4 regions of the Diaphorobacter sp. MNS-0 genome follow, and region 1 is predicted to be linked to each of the others. Evidence: predicted binding sites of a transcription regulator. Region 1 holds the regulator's gene; each other region holds the start of a gene.
The links. The regulator FNR, encoded in region 1, switches genes on or off when oxygen is low (the NO sensors DNR and NnrR bind a similar motif). The targets are predictions, from matches to a motif close to TTGATNNNNATCAA.
Positions count from the first base shown of each region.

Region 1 (7,243 bases):
CCGGGTGAGTGCCAGCGACCTCAATACCTGCTCAGAAAATCCGGCGCTCCGCGGCCAGCGCGCGCAACCCACCCATCTGCAAGGCACAGAGCAGACCTTGGTAGTCGTCGCACCGATGCCAAATATCCTGGCGTGGTTCGGGCGTTCCCATTCCTTCGGCAACCTCACTGATACGCAGCGCGCGCCCCAGACGTACGGTGGCGCATCCAGTAAGGCAGCGATGGGTAGCTGGATTTCTCCACGTCGATGAGAACAGACTCGTCACTTCCGCTGGTAGAGATCTGACAGCGATACGTCACGCCTGAGCGTCTCAGTTTGCACCATTCGCTTGCCACGGCATGCTTCGCAGAGCCGCTGTGGTTCCACAAAACGCTGTTTTCAGGGCACGCACCACGGCGCCGGCTGCCCATGGACAACCTCCATCCATAGCGCCCATGCACCCAGGGAAAAAAGCACACCACCTGCCAGCCGAGACCCCCACGCCCCACCCTTCACGCCGATCCAAGCGCGAATGCGGCCAAATGTCCACGGCCCCAGCACCAGCCATACACCGCTTCCCACGCCAAACAGGACCATGCACAAGGCTCCGCGGAGCACGCTTCCGCTGAGAGCGGCGGTCAACAGTGCGGTATACAGCAGGCCGCATGGCAGGAGCGCCCAGGCCACACCCGCGGTCAGGAGCCCGCCAGGCCGAGAGACCAAGGGCTTGACCTTCGCCCAGACAGCACGCCCCGCCCGCTCAACCCACAAGGGCTGCTGCGCTTGCACCATCATCATCCCTCCCCACGCGAGGATGAGCACGTGCATCAGCGTCCAAAGGGGGCGCAATGCCGAGGTGCTTTGCCCCAGCCATGCGAGTTGCTCCATAGCCAGCGCAACCACCGCCCCTGCGGCGCCGTAGCCAATCAGGCGCCCCGCGTGAAACTGCGCTACCCGTTGGAGGATTCCGCGGCGGGACGCCCATTGAATGGCGTGGGTGGCGTCCGGCGTGCCACCCAGCCCCGTAAGCGCCGCGCAGGGAACAGAACACATCGCCAAACAGTGAGCCCCTCCCATCAGCCCCATCAGGAAGGCCGTCGTGGCCAGCGCCCACAGCATGGATCAAATAATCCGGGAAAAGCGAGCGCGGTTACGGTCAGCCTGCAGATACTTGTCGAACACCATGGCCACGCCGCGCACGAAATACCATCCCATGGGCGTGACTTCAACGCCCTCATCACTGATTTTCACCAAGCCCTGAGCCGCCATTTCTTGCAGTTGCTGTAATTCCGCATCGAAATAACTGCGGAAATCAATCAGCCAGGACTGTTCCAACGGCTCAAACAGTAATTCACCTTGGCACATCAACGCCATGATGACTGCGCGACGCACCAAGTCGTCCTTGGTCAACGCCAGCCCGCGCACCACAGGCAAATGCCCCTGGTTAATGCAGTCGTAATACTCGTCCAGCGTTTTCACATTTTGGCTGTAAGTAGCGCCCACGCGCCCGATGGCAGAAACGCCCAGACCAATCAGGTCGCAATCGGGCTGCGTGCTATAGCCTTGGAAATTGCGGTGCAGCCTGCCTTGCCGCTTGGCCACCGCCAGCGCATCGTCTGGCAGAGCGAAATGGTCCATGCCCACGTAGACGTAGCCGGCTTCCTGGAACACATCAAGTGACCGGGCCAACATGGACACCTTGGCCGAAGCCATGGGCAACTCGGCCGTGATGATGCGTCGCTGCGACTTGAAGCGTTCTGGCAAGTGAGCGTACGCATACAGCGCGATCCGGTCTGGCCGCAACTCGGCTACCTGCTCCAAGGTGCGATCAAACGACTCCGGTGTCTGGCGCGGCAGCCCGTAGATCAAATCCACGTTCACCGATTCAAACCCGAGCTTCCGAGCCGCATCGACCAACGCGAACACCTTTTCGGCAGGCTGAATGCGGTGCACGGCCTTTTGTACTTCAGGGTCGAAATCCTGCACGCCAAAGCTCAGGCGATTGAAACCCAGCTCCGCCAACAATCCCAGCCGCGCTTCATCCACGGTCCGGGGGTCCACTTCTATGGAGTACTCCCCCCCAGGAACAAGGACGAAACTGCGCCTCAGCATGCCCATCAGTTCGCGCAAACCGTCATCCGTCAGAAAAGTAGGCGTGCCGCCGCCGAAATGCAGCTGGCTCACATGCTGACCCACACCGCAGTGCGCCGTATGCAGGTCGATTTCACGGCTGAGGTAACGCAAGTAGACCTCTGCCCGCTCTGGATGCCGGGTAATGATTTTGTTACACGCGCAGTAATAGCACAGCGATTCACAAAACGGGATGTGGACATAAAGCGACAAAGGCATCGCCTTGGCTACCGACCCCACGCGACGCTGCTGCAGCGCAAGGATGTATTCCCGCTCGCCAAAAGCCTCGACAAAACGATCAGCAGTCGGATAAGAGGTGTAGCGCGGCCCTGGGACGTCAAAGCGACGCAGGAGCTCTGTTGTAACAACGGTCATGACGGGATTCCTTGCACTTTCATATCACTGTGCCGTAGAGTCCCCCATGAGTCCTTGACGTTGATCAAGCGCCCATAAGGTCCTTGTGGCGACAATTTGACTTCGGCTCAAAGTCGTCCAACGGCCTACGGCATTCCATGTCTCCCAGCCGTTCAGAGGTAAGCTCAAGCCATGAACAGGGTTCCCATGCATACGAATCTCCAGACCATCAAAGTTGCCTGCTCAAACTGCAATCTGCGTGAGCTGTGCATGCCCGTGGGTCTGGACGACCAGCAACTCAAGCGCATCGATGACATTGTTGCTGTACGACGCAAGATCAAGCGTGGCGGCACGCTTTTCCGGAACGGTGAACCCTTCACATCCCTTTTTGCTATCCGCACCGGATTCTTCAAGACCTGTGTCGCCACCGAAGACGGTCGCGACCAAGTGACAGGTTTTCAAATGGCGGGCGAGATCATCGGCCTGGATGGCATCGTGAGCGACCGTCACACTTGCGATGCGGTAGCGCTTGAAGACGCCGAAGTATGCGTCATGCCTTTCGATCGTATTGAAGAGTTGTCGCGCGAAGTAACGGCACTACAGCACCATGTGCACAAGATCATGAGCCGCGAGATTGTTCGCGAGCATGGGGTCATGCTGTTGCTGGGGAGTATGCGTGCCGAGGAACGCCTTGCCGCATTCCTGTTGAATCTCGTACAACGCTTGCATGCCCGGGGTTTCTCACAATCCGAATTGGTGCTGCGCATGACACGCGAAGAGATCGGCAGCTACCTGGGATTGAAACTGGAAACCGTCAGCCGCACGTTTTCGAAGTTCGTGGAAGAAGGTATTGTGGAAGTAAAACAGCGCCATGTGCGCATCGTCGATACCGATGCGCTGAAGCGAATTGTCAACAGCCAGCAAGCCTGCCATTAACAGGCTGCTGAAATACTCCCCAGCGTCCGAACCTGTTCAGCGGCTGTAGCCGCATTTTTCCGTATCCTGAAAATCAGCCCCTCAAAATCGCCTGCTTTCAGTCGCAAAGCACGGTTTTTTGCCCCTTTTGCCTTTACACCTGCCCCTGCAGACGGATTAGCCCCAGGCTGCGCAGTCGCGTGAGGTTGTAGCCCGCCATCGTCAGCACAAACAGCTGATCAACCTTCTTGATCCCGCGCACCACCACCTGACGCATGTGCCCCACCGTCTTGGCCCAGCCAAAGCCTTGTTCGATCAGCTTTCTCTTTTGCTGGGAGATGGCGTAGCCTTCGCTGTCTGCAATCGCGTCAGGAACTGCCGACTGGCGCCCTGATTTGTTCTGCGCCACATGGGGCAGCACGTTCATCTCTTGCAGCGCGTCGATGAACTCCCTGGCGTCGTAACCCTTGTCTGCGCCCAGCGTGATCGTGATGGGGTCATCGCCGGGCAGTGCCTGTCGCGCATCGTTGATCATGGCCTTGGCCGCTTCGCGCTCTGCATATCCGTCGGCCTGTGTGACCACGGCGCTGACCACCAGCCCGTGGCGGTTGTCGGTGAGTGTGTGGCCCATGAAGCGCAACTCACTGGCCGTCTTGCCCTTGCGGTACAGCCTTGCATCCGCGTCCGTTGTGGACTCGTGGGTGTCGTTGCTGCGCTTTTGGTCTTTGAAGTTCCCCGCGTCGGTATCGTCGTCGCCCTGGCGGTCTTTGCGCACAAAACTCTTGTGGCCCGCCCAGGCCTGGATCAGGGTGCCATCCACGCTGAAGTGCTCGCCCGAGAGGAGTTCCTGCTCCTGGGCTTGCTGCACGATCTGGTTGAAGAACTCGATGACCGCATCGTGCTCGATCAGGCGTTCGCGGTTCTTGCTGAAGACGGTAGGTACCCACACGGCATCGTCCATGGCCAAGCCAATGAACCAGCGAAACAGCAGGTTGTACTGGGTTTGCTCCATGAGTTGGCGCTCCGAGCGCACGCTGTAGAGCACCTGAATGAGCATGGCGCGCAGCAGCTTCTCGGGGGCAATGCTGGGACGCCCGCCTTTGATGTCGGCTGCGTACATCTGGGCAAACAACTCATCCATGTTCGACAGGGCCTTGTTGACCATCACACGGATCACGCGCAAGGGGTGATCTGCGGGCACGAAGTCATCGAGGTGGCGCATGGTGAACAGGCTCTCGGTGAAGGTGTCGGCTCCGCGCATGTCTGGCTCGTCTGTCTGGTCGCTGGGGTGCCCCGATTGTCCTGCAAAGGCGCCACACGGGGAGCGACGAAAGGGGTATTTCAGCAGCCTGTTAAGCCTCGGTTTTTTGCTCATTCATAACTGATCGGCGGAAAGATCAGGAAACGTATTTGGCGCAATCAGCCGGCCGCGCCCCTTTGGGCACGGGGCAGCGATTCAACTCAAAGGGCGAGAGTGACAACAGCGTCGTCAATGCGCTGGAAGCCATGAGTACGAACCAGAACGTGAAAAAGGCGATGGTATACACACCTTCGCGCGAGAGATGCAGGGGTTGATCAAACCACTGCAGCGCTTCTGGATCCACGAAGGCGAACACCACCATTTCCATGACGCCCGCCATCAAAAAGGCCGGCCACGCGATCCACATCAATCGTTGCATCCACATTCGCCCATCTCCTAGCAGGTGTAGTTGACAGCCTAGCATCTGTTCTCCGGCATGCAAAGAGGACTCGCCCTGCCGGTCAGCGCGGTTGATCCTCCAGCGGAGTAGCTGCATGGTTGCGCCCCTTCATGGCAGGCGTCATGTCGCCCCCAGACTCCTTCAGGGTCTCGTTGATGTTCAATCCCCGTTGGTAATAGTCTTCCGCGATGACGGGGTCAGGTTGGCTCACGGCCAGCCAGAGGGTCACGAAGCCCGCAATGATGACAATCACCGGCCCCGCGATGACAAGCCAGACATGGCCAAACGTCCACCAAGGCTTTCCTGCGTCGTCCAGTTTCATGGGGGAATTACTCAACATTTATATTAACTCCTCGCTCATTTATGAGCACAGCTTGTTCCTTTGTATTCCACGACCGCCTTCAGCGGGGTACGAGGAACACGGATTTCTCTGCCACTTGGGCTTTATCACCCTGCGCTTGAATATCGAAATACACCGTATGCGATCCAGGAGATGCTGAGCCATACGGAATTTGAAGACGGACAACCACCCATCGGGATTCCGCCGGTCCAATGTCAATTGCGGTCTCGGACGCCACTTCCAGCCCTTCCATGCCGTGGGCGCTGATGGTGTAGCGCTGCGCCCCCTCCGTGGCGTTCATGATCTGCAGCCGGTAGATATTTTCCAGCTTGCCTCCCGCCACGATGCGCGAGAGCGCAGCGCGGTCGCGCACGATGTCCACCTTCAACGGCGTGCGTACCACCAAGCTGGCCAGCATGCCGATGCACAACACCACCAGCACCGCTGAATAGAACAACACACGGGGTCGCAGCACGCGTTTGAGCATTTGCGATTGGGTCCAGTGGTTCTTGACGCCGTTCTGCGTCGAGAAGCGAATCAGCCCGCGCGGATACTTCATCTTATCCATCACGGTATTGCAAGCGTCCACGCAGAGACCGCAACCAATGCATTCGTATTGCAGTCCGTTGCGAATATCGATACCCGTTGGGCAGACCTGGACACACAGCGTGCAATCGATGCAGTCACCCAGTCCCGCAGCTTTGTGATCTACGGTCTTGTTACGGGGCCCGCGAGGCTCGCCGCGCTCGGGATCGTAAGAGACGACCAGCGTGTCCCTGTCGAACATTGCGCTTTGGAAACGCGCATAAGGGCACATGTATTTGCACACCTGCTCGCGCAGGAATCCTGCGTTGCCGTACGTGGCCAACCCATAGAAGATCACCCAGAATATCTGCCACCCTCCTTGCAGGGCCAGCAACTCTTCCCCCAGCTCGCGAATCGGAACGAAATAGCCCACAAAGGTGAAGCCGGTCCAGAACGCGACCGCAATCCAAATGGCTTGCTTGACAGTTTTTTTCCAGATCTTCTCAAATGTCCACGGACCATTGTCCAGGCGCATACGGGCACTGCGGTCGCCTTCGACTTTGTGCTCGATCCACATGAACATTTCCGTGTATACGGTCTGGGGACAGGAGAAGCCGCACCACAGGCGTCCCGCCACTGCGGTAAACAGAAAAAGCGACAGCGCGGAAATAATCAGCAAACCCGTCAGATAAATGAAGTCCTGCGGGTAAAGCACCAAACCAAAAATATAGAAACGGCGTGCTCCGAGGTCAAAGAGCACCATTTGGCGCTGGCCCCACTCCAGCCATGGCAGGCCATAGAAAACCAGCTGTGTCAGAAACACCATCGCCCAACGCCAACGGGCGAACACTCCACTTATCGAGCGTGGATAAATTTTCTTTTGCGCCTCATAGAGCGAAATGACCTCGGTCTGCGAACTTTCGGCCCCCACTGGCGTGATAGGAATCACCTTACGGGGCTGACCTTCGGCTGGCTTCATGGTGGAATCTCAAAAAGGAAGTGCAACTTCCAAAACGCAAAACGGCCGGCGCCCCTCGACGGGGAGCCGGCCGCACAGGGAGCATCAGCGCGGGGCGCCGGCCTTATTGGACAAACCCCAGACGTATGCCGTCAACACCTTGATCTGTGCATCGGTCAACTTGCCCGCTTGGGCAGGCATCTCGTTGGTCTTGCCATTGTTGATCATAGCGGTGATGGCAGCTTCGCCCCAGCCATGCAGCCAGATGTCATCCGTCAGATTAGGGGCACCCAGGGCCACATTGCCCTTGCCGTCCATCCCGTGGCATGCAGCGCACGCAGT
Region 1 covers NZ_CP080761.1:1,166,174-1,173,416, reverse strand. Annotated here, with positions in the region: gene K2L43_RS05605 (sulfite exporter TauE/SafE family protein) at 379-1,098, opposite strand; gene hemN (oxygen-independent coproporphyrinogen III oxidase) at 1,102-2,484, opposite strand; gene fnr (fumarate/nitrate reduction transcriptional regulator Fnr) at 2,656-3,399, shown strand; gene K2L43_RS05590 (IS5 family transposase) at 3,533-4,639, opposite strand; gene K2L43_RS05585 (hypothetical protein) at 4,776-5,063, opposite strand; gene K2L43_RS05580 (FixH family protein) at 5,140-5,418, opposite strand; gene ccoG (cytochrome c oxidase accessory protein CcoG) at 5,480-6,922, opposite strand; gene ccoP (cytochrome-c oxidase, cbb3-type subunit III) at 7,007-7,243, opposite strand, start outside.

Region 2 (7,243 bases), 690 kb from region 1:
TGGCGGTCCGAGGCGTAGACCGCCGCCTGCACGCGCGAGGACAGTCCCAGCTTGCGCAGAATGTGCTGCACATGGATCTTCACGGTGGTCTCGGCAATGTCGAGCGCACGTGCGATTTCCTTGTTGCTGAGACCGCGCGCAATCTCGCGCAACACGTCTTCTTCGCGCGGCGACAGCACCGACACGGGCTCTTCCTCTTCGGGCAGGGGCTCGGGCGTGGGCGCCCCCTGGGACTGGAACGCCGCCACCAGCTTGCCCATCATTTCGGGGCTGACCACCGGCTCGCCGCGTGCGGCCCGCCGTATCGCCTGCGCAAGCAGGTCACCGTCAATGGTCTTGAGCAAATACCCCTGCGCGCCGTTGCGCAAGGCGGCCGCCAGATCCTGCCCATCCTCGCTCACCGTGAGCATCAACACGCGGCTGCCCTGCGACGCCTCGCGCAGGCCGGCAATGGCGTCCACGCCGCGCACACCGGGCAGGTGGTTGTCCAGCAGGATCACGTCGGGGCGCAGCGCAGGCAGCAGACGCAGGGCCTCCGCGGCGTCCCCGGCCTCGCCCACCACGCGCAGGTCCGGCTGCTGGGACAGCAGCGCCACCAGTCCGCGGCGCAGCAAGGTGTGGTCATCGATCAGGAAAAGCGTGGTGGGAGCATTCATGCGGCGGCGGAAGAAACAAGGGACAGGGGCAACGCAGGCTCCTCGCGGGTGGTTGGTGGCAGCTCCAGGACTACGCAGGTGCCACCGCCGCCGGGGCGCGAAACCAGCTCCAGATGCGCACCGATGCGCTGCGCGCGTTCACGCATGATGCCCAGGCCCACATGCAGCGAATCGGGTGGCACGCTGTCCGGGTCGAACCCGCGGCCATCGTCCTGCACCTCGAAGCGCCAGCGGGGGTGGCGCTGCACCCGCAGCTCCACGCGGCGTGCATCGGCGTGCTTGCGCACGTTGGACAAGGCCTCCTGCAGGATGTGCAGCACCTGGATCTGCACGTCCTGCGCCAGCGGCAGGCCGTGCCCCGCCATGCTCAGCGCCGTGGCCGCGCCGGTCTGGTGTTCGAACTTCGAGAGCGTGGCGCGCAGCGCCGCTTCGATGTCCTCGTCCTGCGTGCGCGTGCGAAAGTGCACCAGCAGCTCACGCACGTCGGCATAGCATTCGCGCACACCGGTATCCAGCTCCGCCATGCTGCGGTCACGCGCCTCGGTGTTGTCCTTCGCCACCGCGTCGCGCAGCAGCTGGGTTTGGATCTTGAGAAAGGCCAGCGACTGCGCGATGGAGTCGTGCAATTCGCGCGCAATGAGGCTGCGCTCCTGCGCCACCGCTGCCTCGCGCTCCAGCGCCGAGGCGCGCAGGCTTTCCATGGAAGTGGCCAAGTGATGCGCCATGGTGGACAGCAGCTCGCGCATCTCCGCCGACAGCTCCAGCGGACTGCGATACAGCAGCGTGACCTCGCCCAACAGGCGCTGGTGCATCTGCACCGGGATACTCACCACCGTCTCGAAACCAGCCTCGCGGCAATGCGGCAACTGCAGGCCCCCGACAGGCATGATCGGAATCACACGCATGCGCGCCTGGCCCTGCGCCTGTCCGCATTCGCAGGCGCCGGTGACCACGCAGTGCTCGTGCTCCGCCAGCGACTGGGGCAGCCCGTCGGAGGCCAGCAGCACGTAGCGCTCGTTGGCTTCGTCCGACCAGCGCACGGCCGCCGCGTCGCACCCCGCCACGCGGCGGATCTGCTGCACGAAACCCTGGGTCAACTCTTCCAGGCTCCCCGCCTCCGCCGCAAGGGCGCTCACCGCATACAACGCCGCCAGGCGCTGGTTGCGCACTTCGATGGTGGCGGTCTTTTCGCGTACCTTGCGCTCCAGGTCCTCGTGCGAGGTCTGCAGCGCATGGGCCATGAGGTTGAAACCCGCCGTCAGCTGGCCGAACTCGTCGTCTGCTTCCACCTCCAGGCGCGTGCCCAGGTCGCCCTTGCGCAGCCGCGCCAGGGCCTGTTGCAGCCGCGTGACGGGGTTGAGTACAAGCAGGTAGCTCAGCGCCATGAAGGCCACAGCCGAGCCGATGGCCAACGCCACCATGAACAGGTGGAACAGATGCAGCACCGCCGTGAGGCGCACGATCTGGATCTCGATGGCCTCGACGAAGCTGTCCAGGTCCAGCACGAAGGCATCGGCGCGCGCCACGGCCGCGGCGCTGCTTTCATAGTGCGCGGCGGCTTTCCAGTCGTTTTCGATGAGCAGCCACTGCCGGCGGATGTGTTCGTAGCGCTCGCGCGTGTCATCGCTCCAGGGCACGAACAGCGGCCGGGCGGGGTCACCCGTGCGCAGCAACTCCAGCCCTTCGTTGAAGCGCGTTTCCAGCCGCGCGAACTCCTGGGGCGACTCGTTCTGCTGGGCCAGCACCATGCGCAGCATGTTCATGCGCAGGCGACCCGCCTCGTTCACCGCAGCGGCGCCCCCCTCCAACTTCCAGGTCACCCACAGCGTGAAGCCGATGGATGCCAGCGCCACCAGCAGGAACACCGTGCCCATGGCCAGCAGCTTGGTGGACAGCGTGGACTTGTTGCGCATGGCGGCAGTGTAGGCACGCGCTTTTGAAATGTCTTGATGGAAGTCAAGTTTGCTCAAGCCTACGGCCGCGGCATACAAGCGAAAACATGCTTCCGCGCGCTCCCATCAAGCGCAAACAGCTATCATATTGATAGTAAACACCCTGGTGTTGCCAGGGCGTTCCGGTCTGCTCAGCCGCAGCTGCCCAGGGCGCCGCACTGGGTGCAGTAGTCGCAGCCATCCTTGCGGATCACGGCGTGGGCACCGCACTCATTGCACTTCTTGCCGGCCATGGCCGGGGGCATGCCGGTCGCGGGCGCTGCGGCGGGCTCGTCCAGCGGCAGCACCTGCTGCTGCGGCATGGCACGCTGGGCCAGGATGTTCTGCACGGCATACGCGATGGCGGCCACCTCGGAGTCGTGCCACAGCGGCACGTGGGTGCCGTCGGCCTTCTGGTGCGTGCCCAGGCGCACGGGGCCACGGTCCCAGGCCACCTTGCGCATGTCGGACAACGCGCGCTCCAGGAAGCCGCCGCGCGCGGCCAGCGACAGCAGGCGCATGCTGGAGGTGATCCACTGCTGCGATTCGCCGCTCTGCCCCACGGGCATGAAGAACTCGATGGCGCGGTCCACCGTGCCGCCGCGCCCGTCAGGCACGGGCAGGAAGGAGACGATCAGGTACAGCGTCTTGTGGCCTTCCTGCGTCCAGTACTCCAGCTTCTCCGCCACGGCCGACAGGCCGCCTGTGGGACGGCTCTCGATCATGGTGCGCATGGGGTCCACCACCACCGGGGCAGGCGCGGCCTCGGGTGCGGCGGCGGGGGCCGGCGCTGCGGCGGGCGTGACTTCCAGCACGGCGCCCAGGATGCTGTTGGGCCGGTAGGTGGCCAGGCCCTTCAGGCCCGAGTGCCAGGCCTGCATGTACAGGCCCTTGAAATCGGCGTAGGGGTAGTCCTCGGGCACGTTCACGGTCTTGGAGATCGCCGTGTCCACAAAGGGCTGCACGGCCTCCATCATGGCCACGTGGTCGGCGGCCGCCATGTCCATGGCGCTCACGAAGTACGCAGGCAGATGGTTCACGTCGCCGCCCAGCGTCTTGTACAGACGCCAGGCGTAGTCCTCCACCACGTACTCGCTCTTGCTGCCGTCGGCCTCGCGCTTGCGGCGCGTGTAGCTCCAGGAGAACGGCGGCTCGATGCCGTTGGAGGCGTTGTCGGCGAAAGCCAGACTCACCGTGCCCGTGGGCGCGATGGACAGCAGATGGCTGTTGCGGATGCCGTGCTTGCGGATGGCCTTCTGGATGTCCGCGGGCAGGCGGCTGGCGAAGGTGCCCTTGGCCAGGTAGCCATCGGCGTCGAACTTGGGGAATGCGCCCTTTTCCTTGGCCAGTTCCACCGACGCGCGGTAGGCCGCGTTGCGCATGCGCTCGGCGATCTGTACCGCCATGTCGCGCCCTTCCTGGCGGTCGTAGCGCTTGCACAGCATGGCCAGCGTGTTACCCATGCCCGTGAAGCCCACGCCGATGCGGCGCTTGGCCGCCGACTCGGCCTGCTGCTGCGGCAGTGGCCAGAAGGTCACGTCCAGCACGTTGTCCAGCGCGCGCACCTGGGTGGCCACGGCCTGCTCGAAGGCATCGAAGTCGAACGACGCCTCGCCATGCAGCCCGAACGGGTTGCGCACGAAGCGCGTGAGGATGATCGGGCCCAGGTCGCAGCAGCCGTAGGGCGGCAGCGGCTGCTCGCCACACGGGTTGGTCGCCTGGATGGTCTCCGTGTAGTGCAGGTTGTTGTCGGTGTTGATCTGGTCCAGGAACAGGATGCCGGGCTCAGCGAAGTCGTAAGCCGACTTCATGATCGTGTCCCACAATTCGCGCGCGCGCACCGCGCGGTACACCCACTGCCCGTCGGCGCGCTGGTGTGCGCCCTGGGCCTGCAGCTCCGCACCGGGCGCGGCGCCATGCACCAGCTCCCAATCACGGTCCTGCTCCACCGCTTCCATGAAGGCGTCGGGCACGCCCACGGACACATTGAAATTGTTCCAGCGGCCCGGCGTACGCTTGGCGGTGATGAAGTCCAGCACGTCCGGGTGGTCGATGCGCAGCACGCCCATCTGCGCGCCGCGGCGCGCGCCCGCACTCTCCACCGTGGAGCAGGACTGGTCGAAGACGTTGATGTAACTGCAGGGGCCCGAGGCCATGGAGGCCGTGCCCTTCACCAGCGCGCCGCGCGGGCGGATGCGCGAGAAGTCGTAGCCCACGCCGCCGCCGCGGCGCATGGTCTCGGCGGCCTCGCGCAAGGCCTCGTAGATGCCGGGGTAGCCCGCATCGTCCACGCCCTGGATGCAGTCGCCCACGGGCTGCACGAAGCAGTTGATGAGGGTGGCCTGGATGTCGGTGCCGGCAGCGCTCATGATGCGCCCCGCCCCGATGGCGCCGGCACGCAGGTTGTCCAGGAAGCGCGCCTCCAGGGCCTGGCGCATGTCCTCGCGCTCGACCGAGGCCAACGCCCGCGCCACGCGGCGGAACAGATCCTCGACATCGCTCTCGCCGTCTTTGAAGTATTTCTCCTTCAGCACATCCATGCTGATGGGTTGTGTAGACAGGGCGGGGGCAAGGTCGGTGATTTCACGCTGCATGGAGGGGCTCCGAAAGGGATTCTGACGGGCACGCCGCGGGCAGCCGCGGCGGCAATCCTAGATTTTTACACTGCTCGGGAGCCCGCGCCGCGAACCTGCGTCAAGACCCTGCGGGGGGCACCACACAAAGGCGCCCCTGTAGTCCGCCGCGCTCTCCGTTTCCTGTAGCACGCCAGCCGCCTGGGAAGCGGCCCCGCGCAATTACGCACCCGCATGATCGGCATGCAAGTCGCATTTACGCCCGGTTGCAAGGCAACCACGCCCTACCATTGGCCCATGATTTTCTCGCCGCTGGTTCGTCTCTTGCTCACCGCTTTGGCACTGGTCTGGATCGCAGGCTGCACGACACCCCCCGAGCAGCCACAGCCCACCTCTGGGGCCGAAACGGCCTGGGATTCCCAACTGGAGCGCTGGCCGCCCGTGGACGCCCTGCTGCTGGGCGAGCAGCATGACGCCGCCGCCCACCAACAGTGGCAGCGGCACACGGTCCAGTGGCTCGCCGCGCGCCAGCGCCTTGCGGCCCTGGTGTTGGAGATGGCGCCCGAAGGCGCGGGCACCGATGGCCTGCCGCCGGACGCGGACGCTGCCCAGGTGCGCGCCGCGCTGCAATGGGATGAACAGGCCTGGCCCTGGGACCGCTATGCGCCGGTGGTGATGGCTGCCGTGGCCGCGGGCGTGCCGGTGCGCGGCGGTAACCTGCCGCGCAGCCAGATGCCGCAAGCCATGCGCGACACCGCGCTGGACACGCACCTGCCTCCCGCCGCGCTGGCGCGCCAGCGCACCGCGATCGAGGAGGGCCACTGCGGCCTGGTGCCGGCGCAGCGGCTGATGCCCATGGTGCGCATCCAGTTGGCGCGGGACGCCCGCATGGCGCGCGCCGTGCAGGCCGCCCACCGCCCCGGCCGCACGGTATTGCTGGTGGCGGGCTTCGGCCACGTGCAGCGCAGCCTGGGCGTGCCCACGTGGCTGCCGAGTGATTTCACGTCAAAAGTGGCAATAGCCCAAGCGGGACAAGCGCGACCAGCTATTGAAAGCGAAGCGGATTACATCCACCGCACGCCGGCGCTGACGCCCCACGACCCGTGTGCGGAGCTGCGCGAGCGCTGGCCCGGCCCGCCGCCCGCGCCGTAGCGGACGCTGGCCCCAGCCCGCGCTCGCTCAGCCCGCCATGCCGTTGTGCGCCTGCAGCAGCCGGGCGAACTCCTCCGCCGGCAGGGGGCGGCTGCACAGGTAGCCCTGGTAGGCGTCGCAGCCGCGCTCGCGCAGGAACGCCAGCTGCTGCGGCGTCTCCACCCCCTCGGCCAGCACCGACAGCCCCAGGCTGTGCCCCATGGCAACGATGGCGGCGCTGATGGCCATGTCGTCGGCGCTGCGGGGAATGTCGCGGATGAAGCCCTGGTCGATCTTGAGCACGTCGATGGGAAAGCGCTTGAGGTGCGCCAGGGACGAATAGCCGGTGCCGAAGTCGTCCACCGCCATGCGCACGCCCAGCTGCTGCAGCCGCTGCAGCACGGCGCGGATCTCGTCGGGTCGCTCGGCCAGCACCGACTCGGTCAGTTCCAGCTCCAGGCAGCGGGCCGGGAAGCCGCTGGCCTTGAGCGCCTCGGCGGCGCAGGCGGCCACGTCGGTCAACTGGAACTGGCGCGGCGAGAGGTTGATGGCCAGGCGGATCTCCGGCAGGCCGTCGGCGCGCCAGCGCTGGCCCTGCTCGCAGGCGGCGCGCATCACCCACTGGCCCAGGGGGCCGATCACGCCCGAGGTCTCGGCCACGGGGATGAAGCGCGCGGGCGAGATCATGCCCTCCTGCGGGTCCAGCCAGCGCACCAGCGCCTCGGCCCCCATGATCCGGCCGGTGGCGATGCATACCTGCGGCTGGTAGTACAGCCGCAGGTGCCCCTGCGCCAGGGCCACGCGCAGCCGCGCCTCGATCTCCAGGCGCTCGCGCGCGGCCTGGATCAGCGATTCGTCAAAGAAGCAATACGCGCCGCGCCCGCGGGCCTTGGCGCCGTACACCGAGGAATGCGCGCCCTGCAGCAGCGCCTCGGTGGTCCGCGCATGGGCG
Region 2 covers NZ_CP080761.1:473,994-481,236, reverse strand. Annotated here, with positions in the region: gene K2L43_RS02350 (response regulator) at 1-656, opposite strand, end outside; gene K2L43_RS02345 (type IV pili methyl-accepting chemotaxis transducer N-terminal domain-containing protein) at 653-2,569, opposite strand; gene K2L43_RS02340 (adenosylcobalamin-dependent ribonucleoside-diphosphate reductase) at 2,740-5,181, opposite strand; gene K2L43_RS02335 (ChaN family lipoprotein) at 5,458-6,312, shown strand; gene K2L43_RS02330 (putative bifunctional diguanylate cyclase/phosphodiesterase) at 6,340-7,243, opposite strand, start outside.
Region 2: a site for FNR is predicted at 2,603-2,616, ahead of K2L43_RS02345 (type IV pili methyl-accepting chemotaxis transducer N-terminal domain-containing protein). Genes of this name have one in related genera too.

Region 3 (7,243 bases), 470 kb from region 1:
GGCTGCGCGCCGCGCCCTGGGGAATGGTGCACAGTTCCGGTCCGGCAACGCCGGCGGGAACGCTGGAGGCTTGCGAATGCAGAACTTGCGAGGTGGTCACGGTCATCTCCTGGTAAACCCTTTGAAGTGACGTCAGTGTGCGACTGCGACCCGGGCACCGTCCAATGAAAACGGAAGGCCTCATCGATTACGGAACGGCATCAATCACGGTATCACCCCTGCCCCGGGGGACTGCAACCACCAGCGGCGCTTCCGCTGCCTGAGCAGCCCGCTGCGCGATCGATGAAAAAGCGCTAGCATTTTGATTCCTAATTGTCATCAATCTGCCATGAACTCCCCGATCTTGCCCGCCAGCGCTCCTCCCATCGCGCATCTGCGCACCCGGCCCGTGGCCGTAGGTCATTGGCGCGCATTTCTGGCCGTGGCGCGGCATTTGAACTTCCGCGCCGCGGCCGAGGAACTGGCCCTGACCCAGTCGGCGGTGAGCCGCCAGATCCAGGCGCTGGAGGACGAAGTGGGCGTGCCCCTGTTTCTGCGCCACACACGCGCCGTGGAGCTCACCAGCGCCGGCGGCCAGCTGCAGCGCGCCGTGGCGCCCGCGCTGGAGCGCATGGACGCGGCCGTGCGCCTGGTGCGCCAGACGGCGGGGCGCAAGAGCGTGGCCATCACCACCTGGGCCAGCTTTGCGTCCATGTGGCTGATCCCGCGCATGGAGGAATTCCAGCGCGACAACCCCGACATCGACATCCGCATCGACGCAACCGACACCATCGTGGACCTGGAGACGGCCGACGTGGACCTGGCCCTGCGCTCCAGCGTGCCCGGCACGCAGGCCGCGGGCGCGCAGCGGCTGTTTGGCGAGCAACTGGCGGTGGTGGCCAGCCCCTGGCTCCTCAACAGCATGCCGCCCATCCGCACGCCGGCCGACGTGGCGCAGTTCACGCTCATCGAGGCAGGCGACGCGCACCGCATGCCCTATTTCGAGTGGATCACCTGGCGGCGCTGGTTCGAACTGCACGGCCTGGGGCGGCTGCAGCCCAAGCGCTGGCTGTACTTCAACTACGCGCAGCAGATCGTGCAGGCCGCGCTGGCCGGCCAGGGCCTGGCGCTGGCGCGCATGCCGCTGATCGCGGAAAGCCTCGCCTCGGGCGACCTGCAGGAGGTGCTGCCGGGCCACCGGCTGGACTCTCCGCTGGTGTACTGGCTGGTCGTCGGCCCGCGCAGCGGCCAGCGCCCCGAAATCCAGGCGTTCAGCGCCTGGCTGCTGCTGCAGGCCGAAGCCACGCGCCAAGCCGTCGGCGAAGTGCCGGACACGGACCTGAACGACGACATCTCCTGAGCGCGGCACGATCGCTCCTCTATTTATAGCGCCTAGCGCGTGATGGGCGGGCGCGCTTGGCTTTTTTGCTCAGGAATGCGTGGCAAACCACTCACGCAGCCGGGCGCTTCGTCTGACGAAGATCAAGGTCCATGTAAATCCATGCGAATGGCATGGTCTTCCCCTATGGGTTGTCACGCAAAGGTCTGCGACCGTCGGCAGGCTATGCCCCGCCCCCGACAACACGAATAGACAAAAGAGAAGACCCTGTATGCCTTTCATGCCCTGGACCGCGGAACTGGAGCTTGGCCTGCCCGAAATCGACGACCAGCACCGTCAACTGGTCGCGCTGACCAACCTCCTGCACGATGAACTGAGCGCGGCGAGCCCGCGCCGCAGCGCCGTGGGCGAAATTTTGGAAGGCCTGGTGGACTACACGCACAACCACTTCATCGTGGAGGAGGTGCTGTTCCAGCAGCACGACTACGCCGAGACTCCTGCCCATAAGGCCGAGCATGACGGCTTCACGCGCAAGGCCATGGATCTGCTGACGCGCTTTGACGGCGGGCAGGAGGTCACGCTGGAGGCGCTGGAATTCCTCAAGCAATGGCTGGTGCACCACATCTGCAAGGTGGACCGCGCCTACCTGCCGTTCATGCGCGAGGCGCTGCAGGCGCAACGCACCGCCGCCCTGGCCTGAACGGGCATGAAAAAAGCCACTGCGCGGAGTGGCTTGGCAAAGCGGGAGCGCGGTCGCGCCCCGCCGGGCATCAGGCCAGGGTGACGCGCGCGAACTTGCGCTTGCCGACCTGCACCACGTAGCTGCCCGCTTCCAGCTTCAGGCCCTTGTCGCTGACCACGACGCCGTCCACACGCACGCCGCCGCCGTCGATGAGGCGGTTGGCCTCGCTGGTCGAGGGCGCAAGGTTGGCCTGCTTGAGCAGCGCACCGATGCCCAGGGGCGCGCCCGCCAGGGGGACTTCGGGAATGTCGTCGGGGATGCCGCCCTTGCTGCGGTTGACGAAATCCTGCTCGGCCGCGTCGGCCAGTGCGGCGCTGTGAAAGCGCGCGGTGATCTCCTTGGCCAGCATCACCTTGGCATCCTTGGGATTGCGGCCTGCCGCCACCTCGGCCTTGAGCGCAGCGATTTCGCCCAGGCTCTTGAACGACAGCAGCGTGTACCAGTCCCACATCAGGGTGTCCGAGATGGAGAGCACCTTGGCGAACATGGAGTTAGCGTCCTCCGTGATGCCGATGTAGTTGTTCTTGGACTTGGACATCTTGTCCACGCCATCCAGCCCCACCAGCAGCGGCATGGTGAGCACACACTGCGGCTCCTGCCCCCATTCTTGCTGCAGATGGCGTCCCATGAGCAGGTTGAACTTCTGATCAGTGCCGCCCAGCTCCAGGTCGCTCCTGAGCGCTACCGAGTCATAGCCCTGCAGTAGCGGGTAGAGGAACTCGTGCAGGCTGATGGAGCTGCCGTCGGTGAAGCGCTGGTGGAAATCGTTGCGCTCCATCATGCGTGCCACGGTGTACTTGGCCGACAGCTGAATCATGCCGCGCGCACCCAACTGGTCGCACCACTCGCTGTTGTAGCGGATCTCGGTGCGTGCAGGGTCCAGCACCTTGGCCGCCTGGGTGTAGTAGGTTTCGGCGTTGGCCTTGATCTGCTCGGCCGTCAGGGGCGGGCGCGTGCTGTTGCGGCCCGATGGGTCGCCGATCAGCGTGGTGAAGTCGCCGATCAGGAAGATGACCTGGTGGCCCAGGTCCTGCAATTGGCGCATCTTGTTGAGCACCACCGTATGGCCCAGGTGGATGTCCGGCGCCGTGGGGTCCAGCCCGAGCTTGATGCGCAGCGGCTGGCCCGTGGCCTCCGAACGCGCCAGTTTCTGGGTCCATTCTTCTTGGGGCAGAAGCTCGTCGACCCCGCGCAGGGAGACTTCAAGCGCCCGTCCTACACCATCGGTCACCGGGAATGTTGTAACAGCAGATTGATTCATAAGGGTTTTTTGGGGTGCCGCCAGGGCCCCAACGACTATACTTCCGGGCACTTTCCAGCCGTGGATTCTAGTGGGCCACCCGTACGCCCGGCGTTCGCTCCCTTCCACAGCACTACGACATTGACAGTGCCTCCCGCCCTTTAAGACCCCTGGCCCGGGGCCTGGAAGCACACAGACGCCTGGGGTAAGACTCTTGAACAACGGCTTGACGACCGCCTGCCTGGTATTGCTCAACCAACTGAAGCAGTCCGTTCAGAAACATCCAAAACGCATCACTGCCGCCGTGGCCACCCTGCTGCTCACCGGCGGCGGCGGTGCCTTCGCAGTGGCTTCGTTCGCGCCCGACCCGGCCGACCTGCCCGTGCGCACCGTCACGCAGGCCGTGCAGTCGCTGGCGGCAGACGAACCGCTATCGTCGCTGGTGGACATCCCGCAGTACGCGCTGTACCGCTCCGACGTCACCCGCAGCGCCGATACCGCCGAGAGCATCCTGCAGCGCCTGGGCGTGGCAGACCCCGCCGCTTCGGCCTTCCTGCGCAGTGACGCCAACGTGCGGCAGAACCTGCTGGGACGCACCGGCCGCTCGATGTCCGCCGAGACGACCGACGACCACCGCCTCACCCGCCTGACGGCGCGCTGGGCCCCCGACGACAGCGAGAGCTTCAAGCGCCTGGTGGTCGAGCGCCAGCAGGACGGCAGCTTCGCCTCGCGCATCGAGACGGCGCCGCTGACGGTGGGCAGCCGCCTGGCGGGCGGCATCATCCGCAGCTCGCTGTTTGCAGCAACGGATGCCGCCAACATTCCCGACGCCGTCGCCGTGCAGCTGGCAGAGGTGTTCTCCGGTGACATCGACTTCCGGCGCGCCCTGCGCAAGGAAGACCGCTTCTCGGTGGTGTATGAAACCCTGGAGGCAGATGGCGAGCCCCTGCGCAGCGGCCGCGTGCTGAGCGCCGAGTTCCACAATGGCGACAAGACCCACAGCGCCGTCTGGTTCCAGGAGCCGGGAGCCACCAAGGGCTCGTACTACACGCTGGACGGCGAGAGCATGCGCCGCGCCTACCTGTCGTCGCCGGTCGAGTTCTCCCGCGTCTCCAGCGGCTTTGCGATGCGGTTCCACCCCATTCACAAGACCTGGCGCGCGCACCTGGGTACCGATTTCGCGGCGCCGACCGGTACTTCCGTACGCACGGTAGGCGACGGCGTGGTGGATTTCGCCGGCGTGCAGAACGGCTACGGCAACGTGGTGTACATCAAGCACCGCAACCAGCACGTCACCGTCTACGCGCACCTGAGCCGCATCGACGTGCGCAAGGGCGAAAGCGTAGAGCAGGGCCAGAAGATTGGCGCCGTGGGCTCCACCGGCTGGGCCACGGGCCCGCACCTGCACTTCGAATTCCGCGTCGCGGGCGAGCACAAGGACCCGATGGTTATTGCGCGCCAGAGCGAGGCAGCCCAGCCGGTCTCGGCCGCCGCACGTCCGGCATTCGACCGCCTGGCCGGCAACATGCGCGTGCAGCTGTCCTCCGCCGCACAGATCCTGCAAGCCAGCGCCGAGTAACGCCCTTCGCCCATGGATACGCCGCCACGGTGGTTCATCGGGCTGATGTCGGGCACGTCGCTGGACGGCGTGGATGGTGTGCTCGCGCATTTTTCAGGCCAAAAATGCGCTGTAGCCCAGCATGCATCAGCGCCACTAGCTCCTGATTTAAGAGCAGAATTCCTCGCTCTCAACAGTACCGGCCACGACGAACTGCACCGCGCGGCGCTCGCCGCGAATGCGCTGGCGCGTACCTATGCGAAGGTAGTCCACCGTCTGCTGGACCAAGCGGGCCTCACGGCGGCCGCGGTGCAGGCCCTGGGCGCGCATGGGCAGACGGTGCGCCACCGGCCGCAGGCGTTCGATGGCACGGGCTACACGCTGCAACTCAACCAGCCCGCCTTGCTCGCTGAAATCACCGGCATCACCGTCGTGGCCGACTTCCGCAGCCGGGACGTGGCGGCGGGCGGCCAGGGCGCGCCGCTGGTGCCCGCCTTCCACCGCGGCGTGTTCGGCCAAGCCGGACGCACCGTGGCGGTGCTGAACCTGGGGGGCATTTCCAACCTGAGCATCCTGCGGGCCGACGGGACCACCGTGGGGTTTGACTGCGGCCCGGCCAACGCCCTTATGGATCACTGGTGCGAGCGGCACACGGGGCAGCCCTACGACCACGAAGGCGCCTGGGCACGCAGCGGCCATGTCCTGCCCGCCCTACTGGAGGCGATGCTGGACGAGCCATTCCTCGCCCTTGCGCCCCCAAAGAGCACAGGGCGTGACCTGTTCCATCCGCAATGGCTGGCCACACGCCTTGCGGCCAGCGCCGTGGGCGCCGCGCCCCAGGATGTCCAGGCCACCCTTGCTGAGTACACGGCCCTTACGTGCGTCCAGGAGTTGTCACGGCACGCACGGGACTGCGGGCTGTTGATCGTCTGCGGCGGCGGGGCACTGAACCGCTATCTGATGGAGCGCCTGCAGCAATTGGCACCGACGGTTCGTGTCGAAAGCTCGGATCACCACGGGCTGCCCCCCCTGCAGGTCGAAGCGGCTGCCTTCGCGTGGCTGGCGCATCAATGCGTCAGCGGCCAGACAGCCAGCTTGCCCGCGGTCACGGGCGCCCGCGGGGAGCGTATCCTCGGCGCCATCTACGCCGCCTGAGCAATCTGCCACGCAGCCATAAAAAAGCCGCCCGTAGGCGGCGGATTCTCATGGGCTGTGCGTCAGTGGTCTTCCACGGAGAAGCTGGAGCCGCAGCCGCATGTCGAAGTGGCATTCGGGTTCTTGATGACGAACTGCGCACCCTGCAGGTCTTCCTTGTAGTCGATCTCTGCACCCACCAAGTATTGGTAGCTCATGGCATCGATGAGCAGTGACACACCGTTCTTGGTCATGGTGGTGTCGTCTTCGTTCGTGATTTCATCAAATGTGAAACCATACTGGAAGCCCGAGCATCCCCCGCCCTGCACGAAGACCCGCAGCTTGAGGTCAGGATTGCCTTCTTCGGCAATCAACTCGGCCACCTTGGCGGCGGCGCTGTCGGTGAAAAGGATGGGGGCGGGCATCTCGGTCGTGGTGTTCTCGGCAACGGCGCTCATGAAGGGCTCCTTGGGTCAGTCTTTGTTTCGATGGTAAGGCATAGCCCCCCAGCGCTCCGTTCACTGTGCGTTTGACGCCAGTTTCAGTGTGGGCTTTTCTTCCAGCAGCAGCGGCGCGGCCGGGCAGAGCTGCCCGGCAATCACCGCGCCCTGGTGCATTTCAAGGGCCTTGTAATGCACGTTACCGGTGATCCGCGCCTTGGGCTGAACCTCCAGCAGCTCCGTGGCATGTACGGGCCCCTCCACCGTTCCGTTGACGATGACATGGGCGGCATGCACCGCACCTTCCACCTTTGCTGATTCGGACACCACCACAATGCTGGGTTCAGCCGAAGACCGCAGGTCGCCGATCACTTCGCCATCCACCCGCAATCCGTCAGCGAACAGCACATCGCCCTGCACGCGCGTTCCTTGCGCAATCAGGCTCTTGATCGGGGGTGGCTTCTTGCGCGAAAACATGTGGTATTCCCTCGGGGTGTAGTAGTCATTGCCATGCGGGTCCGCAGCCGGGCCCTATGGCTCTAGTGAAAAAGTCTGGGCCGCGCGCAACGAGGTTCCATCCATCAGGCGCGCGGTCACGGTTTTTACCATGGCGCCCGGCGGCAGGGCCGCCACGCCCTGAACCCGCCGGTACTGCCGGAACTGAAGCGGCTGGATGACCGCTGGAGACGTGGAGGACCACTCCGCCCCGTTCAGCGTGCCCGCCAGCAGCAGTTCCAGCCGGCCCTTGAATTCCGGCGCATTGCGCATGGGCTGCATGGCCAGCACCTGCCAGCGCAACTGCCCACCTCCT
Region 3 covers NZ_CP080761.1:691,646-698,888, reverse strand. Annotated here, with positions in the region: gene K2L43_RS03395 (DUF2917 domain-containing protein) at 1-106, opposite strand, end outside; gene K2L43_RS03390 (LysR substrate-binding domain-containing protein) at 329-1,339, shown strand; gene K2L43_RS03385 (bacteriohemerythrin) at 1,590-2,018, shown strand; gene tyrS (tyrosine--tRNA ligase) at 2,089-3,321, opposite strand; gene K2L43_RS03375 (M23 family metallopeptidase) at 3,515-4,879, shown strand; gene K2L43_RS03370 (anhydro-N-acetylmuramic acid kinase) at 4,892-6,013, shown strand; gene erpA (iron-sulfur cluster insertion protein ErpA) at 6,076-6,450, opposite strand; gene K2L43_RS03360 (polymer-forming cytoskeletal protein) at 6,511-6,909, opposite strand; gene K2L43_RS03355 (DUF6776 family protein) at 6,964-7,243, opposite strand, start outside.
Region 3: a site for FNR is predicted at 1,452-1,465, ahead of K2L43_RS03385 (bacteriohemerythrin). Genes of this name have one in related genera too.

Region 4 (7,243 bases), 1.3 Mb from region 1:
ATAACAACCGACAGCCAATCGAACTCAGCTGCGCTGCTCGATGAGGCGATTGATACGCAACGCGCCGAGTGTGCAGACCACGCCCGACAGCAGATACAGCGTCACCGCCCCCAGCCCGAAACGTGCCGACAGCCCCAAGGCCACCAACGGCGCGAAGGCCGCGCCGATCAGCCAGGCCAGGTCGGACGACAGTGCCGCCCCGGTGTAGCGGTGCTGGGTGGAGAAGTTGGCCGTCACCGTGCCCGATGCCTGGCCGTACGACAGGCCCAGCAGCACGAAGCCCAGCAGCAGGAACACCGTGCCGCCCACCGCGCCACCGCCCAGCAGCCAGGGCGTGGCCAGGCTGAACAGGCCAATCAGCACGGCCATGGAGCCCAGCAGGTTGCGCCGGCCCATGCGGTCGGCCAACCGCCCCGACACCACCACCGCGCCGATGGCCAGGAATGCGCCGGCGATCTGCACGCACAGCACCTCGGCCATGGAGCGGTCGGAGAACAGGGCGAACCACGACAGCGGGAACACCGTCACCACGTGAAAGAGTGCGAAGCTGGCCAGTGCCGCAAAGGCGCCCAGCACCACATTGCTCCCCTCTTCGCGCATCACGCGGGCCACGCCCACGGGCTCCAGTTCCTTCTCTTGCAGCAATTCGGCATAGGACTGCCCCACCACCAGGCGCAGCCGCGCAAACAGCGCCACCACGTTGATCGCAAAGGCCACGCAGAACGGGTAGCGCCAGCCCCAGGCCAGGAATTCTTCGCTGGAGAGGCTGCCGTACAGGTAGGCGAACAACCCGGCGGCCAATGCAAACCCCACGGGCGCGCCCAGTTGCCCCACCATGGAATACCAGCCCCGGCGCTCCGGCGGTGCGGCCATCGCCAGCAGCGACGGCAGCCCGTCCCAGGAGCCGCCCAGCGCCAGCCCCTGGCCGAAGCGCAGCACCGCCAGCGCCCCAGCGGCTGCCAGCCCCGCCACCTGGTAGCTGGGCAGGAAAGCCATGCTCACCGTACAGCCGCCCAGCAGGAACAGCGCCAGCGTCAGCTTGGTGCCGCGCCCCCAGCGCCGCTGCACGGCCATGGAGATGGCGGTGCCCAGCGGCCGGGCGATGAAGGCGATGGCAAAGATGGCAAAGGCCATGAGCGTGCCGTCCAGCCGCGACATGAAGGGGAACAACAGCGACGGGAAGACCAGCACGCAGGCGATCCCGAATACGAAGAAGTCGAAATACTCCGACGCGCGCCCGATGATCACGCCCACGGCGATCTCGCCCGGGGTGACGTCTTCGTCGGTGTGCGCGCGCGACAGCGATGCCGCGCTCTCGGGGCCGTAAACGGGGTATGCGACGGAACCGCTACTCATGACCGTACTCCTTGGCTTTGCAGACACAGCTCCGTTCTACACGCAAGCCCCGCGGTCAACAAGTACGCTTACACTGACGTCCCGCGCGGGAAAACCCTCACGCCCAGTCGGCCATCCGCGCCGCCATGGTCGCGCCCGCAGGCCGCATACGGCCTGCCATCACGCCATAAGCTTGACCCTGGACAAAATGTCCAATCGACAAATGCGCTAGGCGTATTACATTCGTCTCCGTCCAGTAATTCGCGTTTACACCTAGCGCCGCGCCCGCCCGCGCGACGCAAGGCCGTGCACGCTTTTTGACACGCCTAGCAATGCTCCAACTGAAGAAACTCCGCGGGCCCACCTGGCTCGCCGCGGCTTTGGCCGCAGCCAGCCTGGCTGGTTGCAGCAAGGCCGTTGTATTGAACCCGGCGGGTGATATCGCTGCCCAGCAGGGCAACCTGGTGGTGACTGCCACGGTGCTGATGCTGATCGTCATCGTGCCGGTGATCCTGCTGACGCTGCTGTTCGCCTGGAAGTACCGCCAGGGCAACACCGACGCCGAGTACGACCCCGACTGGCACCACTCCACCTCGCTGGAGCTGGTGATCTGGAGCGTGCCGCTGATGATCATCATTGCCCTGGGCGCGCTGACCTGGATCGCTACCCACAAGCTGGACCCCTACCGCCCCCTGGACCGCATCGACGCCCAGCGCGCGCTGGCCGCCGACGTCAAACCGCTGGAAGTGCAGGTGGTGGCCATGGACTGGAAGTGGCTGTTCTTCTACCCCGAGCAGGGCATTGCCACGGTGAACGAGGTGGCCGCGCCTGTGGACCGCCCGATCCTGTTCAAGCTCACCGCCACATCCACCATGAACGCGTTCTACGTGCCCGACCTGGCCGGCATGATCTACGCCATGCCTGGCATGCAGACCGAGCTGAACGCCATCATCAACAAGCCCGGCGTGTTCCATGGCCTTGCCTCGCACTACAGCGGCCCCGGCTTCTCCGGCATGACCTTCAAGTTCCACGGCCTGAGCGATGCCGAGTTCGCCCAGTGGGTGGACAAGGCCAAGACCGAAGGCAAGCCCCTGGACAAGACCACCTACCTGCAACTGGCCAAGCCCAGCCAGCGCGACCCCGTGCAGCGCTTTTCTACCGTGGAAACGGGCTTGTACGGCAAGGTGCTCAACCGCTGCGTGGAAGACGGGCAGATGTGCATGCACGACATGATGGCTATCGACGCGCTCGGCGGCGAAGCCTTCGTCAAAGCCAACGGTCTGACGCTGCCACAGGACGTATGCACCGCCGGCAACGCGCCACAGATCCTGGCCGCGCTGCAACCCGCAGCCGCCCTCCCCGAGGCCACCACCCAACAGTGAATTTGACGGACCCGACGCGGGCGCCAAGCCGGCGCCGGGCCCATTAGCCAAGAGATTCGATATGTTGTCTGAACAAACTACCCCAGCCCACTGGCTGTTGGGCCGCATCACCTGGGACTCGATCCCGATGGCGCACGAGCCCATCGTGCTGTGGACCTTCATCGCGGTGGTCCTGGGTGGCATCGTGATGCTGGCCGGCCTCACCAAGTTCCGTCTGTGGGGCCCGCTGTGGCGCGACTGGATCTGCTCCATCGACCACAAGAAGATCGGCATCATGTACATGATCCTGGGCCTGGTCATGTTCCTGCGCGGCTTCGCCGACGCGGTGATGATGCGCCTGCAGCAGGCCATGGCTGTGGGCGAGAGCATGGGCTACCTGCCGCCGCACCACTACGACCAGATCTTCACGGCCCACGGCGTGATCATGATCTTCTTCGTGGCCATGCCCTTCGTCACGGGCCTGATGAACTACCTCGTGCCGCTGCAGATCGGCGCGCGCGACGTGTCGTTTCCCTTCCTGAACAACTTCAGCTTCTGGATGACCACCGGCGGCGCCGTGCTGGTGATGATCTCGCTGTTCCTGGGCGAGTTCTCCACCTCCGGCTGGCTGGCGCTGTCCAACCTCGGGGCGCAGGACCCTGGCGTGGGTCTGGACTATTACATCTGGGGCCTGCAGATTGCGGGGGTGGGCACCACCTTGTCGGGCATCAACCTGATCGTCACCATCATCAAGATGCGCGCGCCGGGCATGAACCTGATGAAGATGCCCGTGTTCACCTGGACCGCGCTGTGCACCAACGCGCTGATCGTGGCATCGTTCCCAGTGCTGACGGCCGCGCTGGTACTGATGAGCCTGGACCGCTACCTGGGCACCAACTTCTTCACGAACGACCTGGGCGGCAACCCCATGCTGTACGTGAACCTGATCTGGATCTGGGGCCACCCCGAGGTGTACATCCTGATCCTGCCGTGCTTTGGCGTGTTCTCAGAGATCGTGGCCACGTTCAGCCGCAAGCGCCTGTTTGGCTACACCTCCATGGTGTATGCCACGGTGTGTATCACCATCTTGTCGTACCTGGTGTGGCTGCACCACTTCTTCACCATGGGTTCGGGCGCCAGCGTGAACACCTTCTTCGGCATCACCACGATGATCATCTCGATCCCGACGGGCGCCAAGATCTTCAACTGGCTGTTCACCATGTACAAGGGCCGCATCCGCTTCAGCGTGCCCATGCTGTGGACGGTGGGCTTCATGTGCACCTTCGCCATCGGCGGCATGACTGGCGTGCTGCTGGCCGTGCCCCCGGCCGACTTCGTGCTGCACAACAGCCTGTTCCTGGTCGCGCACTTCCACAACGTGATCATCGGCGGCGTGGTGTTCGCCGTGTTCGCTGCCATCAACTTCTGGTTCCCAAAGGCCTTCGGTTTCCGCCTGATCGAGTCCTGGGGCAAGGCATCGTTCTGGTTCTGGTTGACTGGCTTCTGGGTCACGTTCACGCCGCTGTACATCCTGGGCCTGATGGGCATCACACGCCGCGTCAACCATGTGGAAGACGCTTCGCTGCACATCTGGTTCATCATCTCCGCGGTGGGCGTATGCCTGATCGCGGCGGGCATCGCCTGCTTCTTCATCCAGCTGTTCGTGAGCTACCTCAAGCGCGACCAGCTGCGCGACGTGACCGGCGACCCCTGGGACGGCCGCACGCTGGAGTGGGCCACCTCCTCGCCCCCGCCGCAGTACAACTTCGCCTTCACGCCCGTGGCGCACGAGATCGACGCCTGGTGGGACATGAAGAAGCACGGCTACAAGCGCCCGCTGACCGGCTTCCAGCCCGTCCACATGCCCGCCAACACTGGCGCCGGCGTGGTGATCGCCGCGCTGTCCACCGTGTTCGGTTTCGCCATGATCTGGCACATGTGGCCGCTGGCGATCGCCTCGTTCGCCGCGACCGTGCTGGCCTCGATCATCCATACCTTCAACTACAAGCGTGACTACTACATTCCGGCAGCCGAAGTGGCCGCCACGGAAGACGCACGCACCAAGCAGCTTGCCGCAGCCCATGTCTAATACGCACACCCTCCAAGCGGGCGGCACCGCCGCCCTGGCACCGCGCGAGTACCACCTCGCGCATGAGCCCCACCCCGAGAACGGCACGTCCCTGGGCTTCTGGCTCTACCTGATGAGCGACTGTCTCATCTTCGCAGCGCTGTTCGCCACGTACGGCGTGCTGGGTCGCAGCTACGCCGCGGGCCCCACGGGCGCCGAGCTGTTCGACCTGAAGCTGGTGGCCATCAACACGGCCTTCCTGCTGACGTCGTCCATCACCTTCGGCTTTGCCATGCTGCAAAAGCAGGCGGGCAACGCGCGCGGCACGCTGGCTTGGCTGGCCGTCACCGGCCTGCTGGGCCTGGCCTTCCTGGGCGTGGAGCTGTATGAGTTCGCACACCTGATCCACCAGGGCGCGACACCCCAGCGCAGCGCGTTCCTGTCGGCCTTCTTCACGCTGGTGGGCACGCACGGACTGCACGTGACCTTCGGCCTGATCTGGCTGGTGACATTGATGATTCAGATCAGCAAGCACGGCCTGATCCATGAAAACAAGCGCCGCCTGAACTGCCTGTCCATGTTTTGGCACTTCCTGGACGTGGTCTGGATCGGCGTCTTCACCTTTGTGTACCTGATGGGGGTGCTGTAAATGAGCGCACACGAAATTCACGCCGGCCACGACGACCATGGCCACGACCATGACGACCTGCACGTCACCAAGGGGGACTACGTCAAGGGCTTCATCCTCGCCGTGATCCTCACCGTGATCCCATTCTGGTTGGTCATGGCCGACGTGATCCAGAGCCGCACCACCGCCGTGCTGGTGCTGGGCATCTTCGCCATGGTCCAGGTGGTGGTGCACATGGTGTACTTCCTGCACATGAACGGCAAGATCCAGGGCGGCTGGACGATGCTGTCCACCATCTTCACCATCGTGTTCCTGGCAGTGACCATCATCGGCACGTTGTGGGTCATGTTCCACATGAACGCCAACATGATGCCCGCGCACGCCAACCCCATGGCCGCACAGCACCAGGGCAGCGAGGCACACCAGCCGAAGGCGCCTTGACCGCTCCGACCATGCACGCCCCGGAGCCGCAGCGCACCCGCGCGCACTCCAACCTGACGATGGCGGTGCTCGCTCTGGCGGGCATCGCCTTGTTCGTTGTGTTCTGTGCCCTCGGCTGGTGGCAGGTGGAGCGGCGCACCTGGAAGCTGGCCCTGATGGAACGCGTAGAGCAGCGTCTGCATGCCGCGCCCGTGCCGCTGCCCGCGCGCGCGCAGTGGCCTGGCGTGGATGCGGCTGGCTTTGAATACCAGCCTGTGCAGGCTGAGGGTCGCTGGCTGGCCAGCAAAACCGTATTGACCCAGGCCACCACGGCGCTCGGCGCGGGTTTCTGGGTCATGACCCCGCTGCAGCTGGACGGCGGCGGCCAGGTGCTCGTCAACCGCGGCTTCATCCCCCAGGCGCAGCGCGCCCAGTGGGCCGCTGGCGGCCCCGGCATGCAGGAAGGCGAAACCGTACAGCTGCAGGGCCTGTTGCGCATGAGCGAGCCCGGAGGCGGCTTCCTGCGCCGCAACGACCCCGGGGCGCAGCGCTGGCATTCGCGCGACGTGGCGGCCATCGCCCAGGCCCAAGGCCTGGACGCTGCGGCCCCGTTTTTCATCGACGCGGGCATTCCCGACGCGAACGCCCCAGCGCCGATGGATGCCGAGACTTCCACCACCGCCGGTCCCTGGCCCCGCCCGGGACTGACGGTTGTGCGCTTCCACAACAGCCACCTGGTGTATGCCATCACCTGGTTTGGGCTGGCCGCCATGGTGGCGGCAGCGGCTGCGTATGTGGCACGCTACGAGCTTCGCCTGCGTGCCACCTTGCGCTCCCGATGACCGCATCCGCAAACTCCACCCCCTCCTCCCCGCCCGCCCTGAAGGCGCGCTCGGCCGATGCCGCGGCCGGGCTGAAAAACCTGCACCAGCTCATCCAGTTGCGCTGGATCGCCGTGGTGGGCCAGGTGTTCACCATCGAGGTGGCGCACTACGTGCTGCAACTTCCCCTGCCCCTGCGCGAGATGCTCATGGTCGTGGGCTGCCTGGTGCTCTACAACGCGGTGAGCTTCGTGCGCTGGCGCACCGGCCGCGGCGTGCGCAATGTGGAGCTGTTTCTGGCGCTGTTGGTGGACGTGGCCGTGCTCACCGTGCAGCTATATCTGAGCGGGGGCATCCGCAACCCATTCGTCTTTCTGTACCTGCTGCAGGTGGCGCTGGGCGCGGCGCTGCTGCGCAGCGCCTACATCTGGACCATGGTGCTCATCACCGCAGCCTGCTTTGCGCTGCTGGCGCATTACAGCGTGCCATTGCAGCTGGCGCCCGACTTCGCGCGCGGGCTGGGCAGTCCCTACGTGCTGGGCCTGCTGGTGTGCTTCATGCTCAACGCGGCGCTGGTGGTGATCTTCATCAGCCGCATCGGCCAGAACCT
Region 4 covers NZ_CP080761.1:2,477,412-2,484,654, forward strand. Annotated here, with positions in the region: gene K2L43_RS11805 (MFS transporter) at 25-1,356, opposite strand; gene cyoA (ubiquinol oxidase subunit II) at 1,668-2,717, shown strand; gene cyoB (cytochrome o ubiquinol oxidase subunit I) at 2,779-4,785, shown strand; gene cyoC (cytochrome o ubiquinol oxidase subunit III) at 4,778-5,413, shown strand; gene cyoD (cytochrome o ubiquinol oxidase subunit IV) at 5,414-5,833, shown strand; gene K2L43_RS11830 (SURF1 family protein) at 5,845-6,654, shown strand; gene K2L43_RS11835 (ATP-binding protein) at 6,651-7,243, shown strand, end outside.
Region 4: a site for FNR is predicted at 1,529-1,542, ahead of cyoA (ubiquinol oxidase subunit II). Genes of this name have one in related genera too.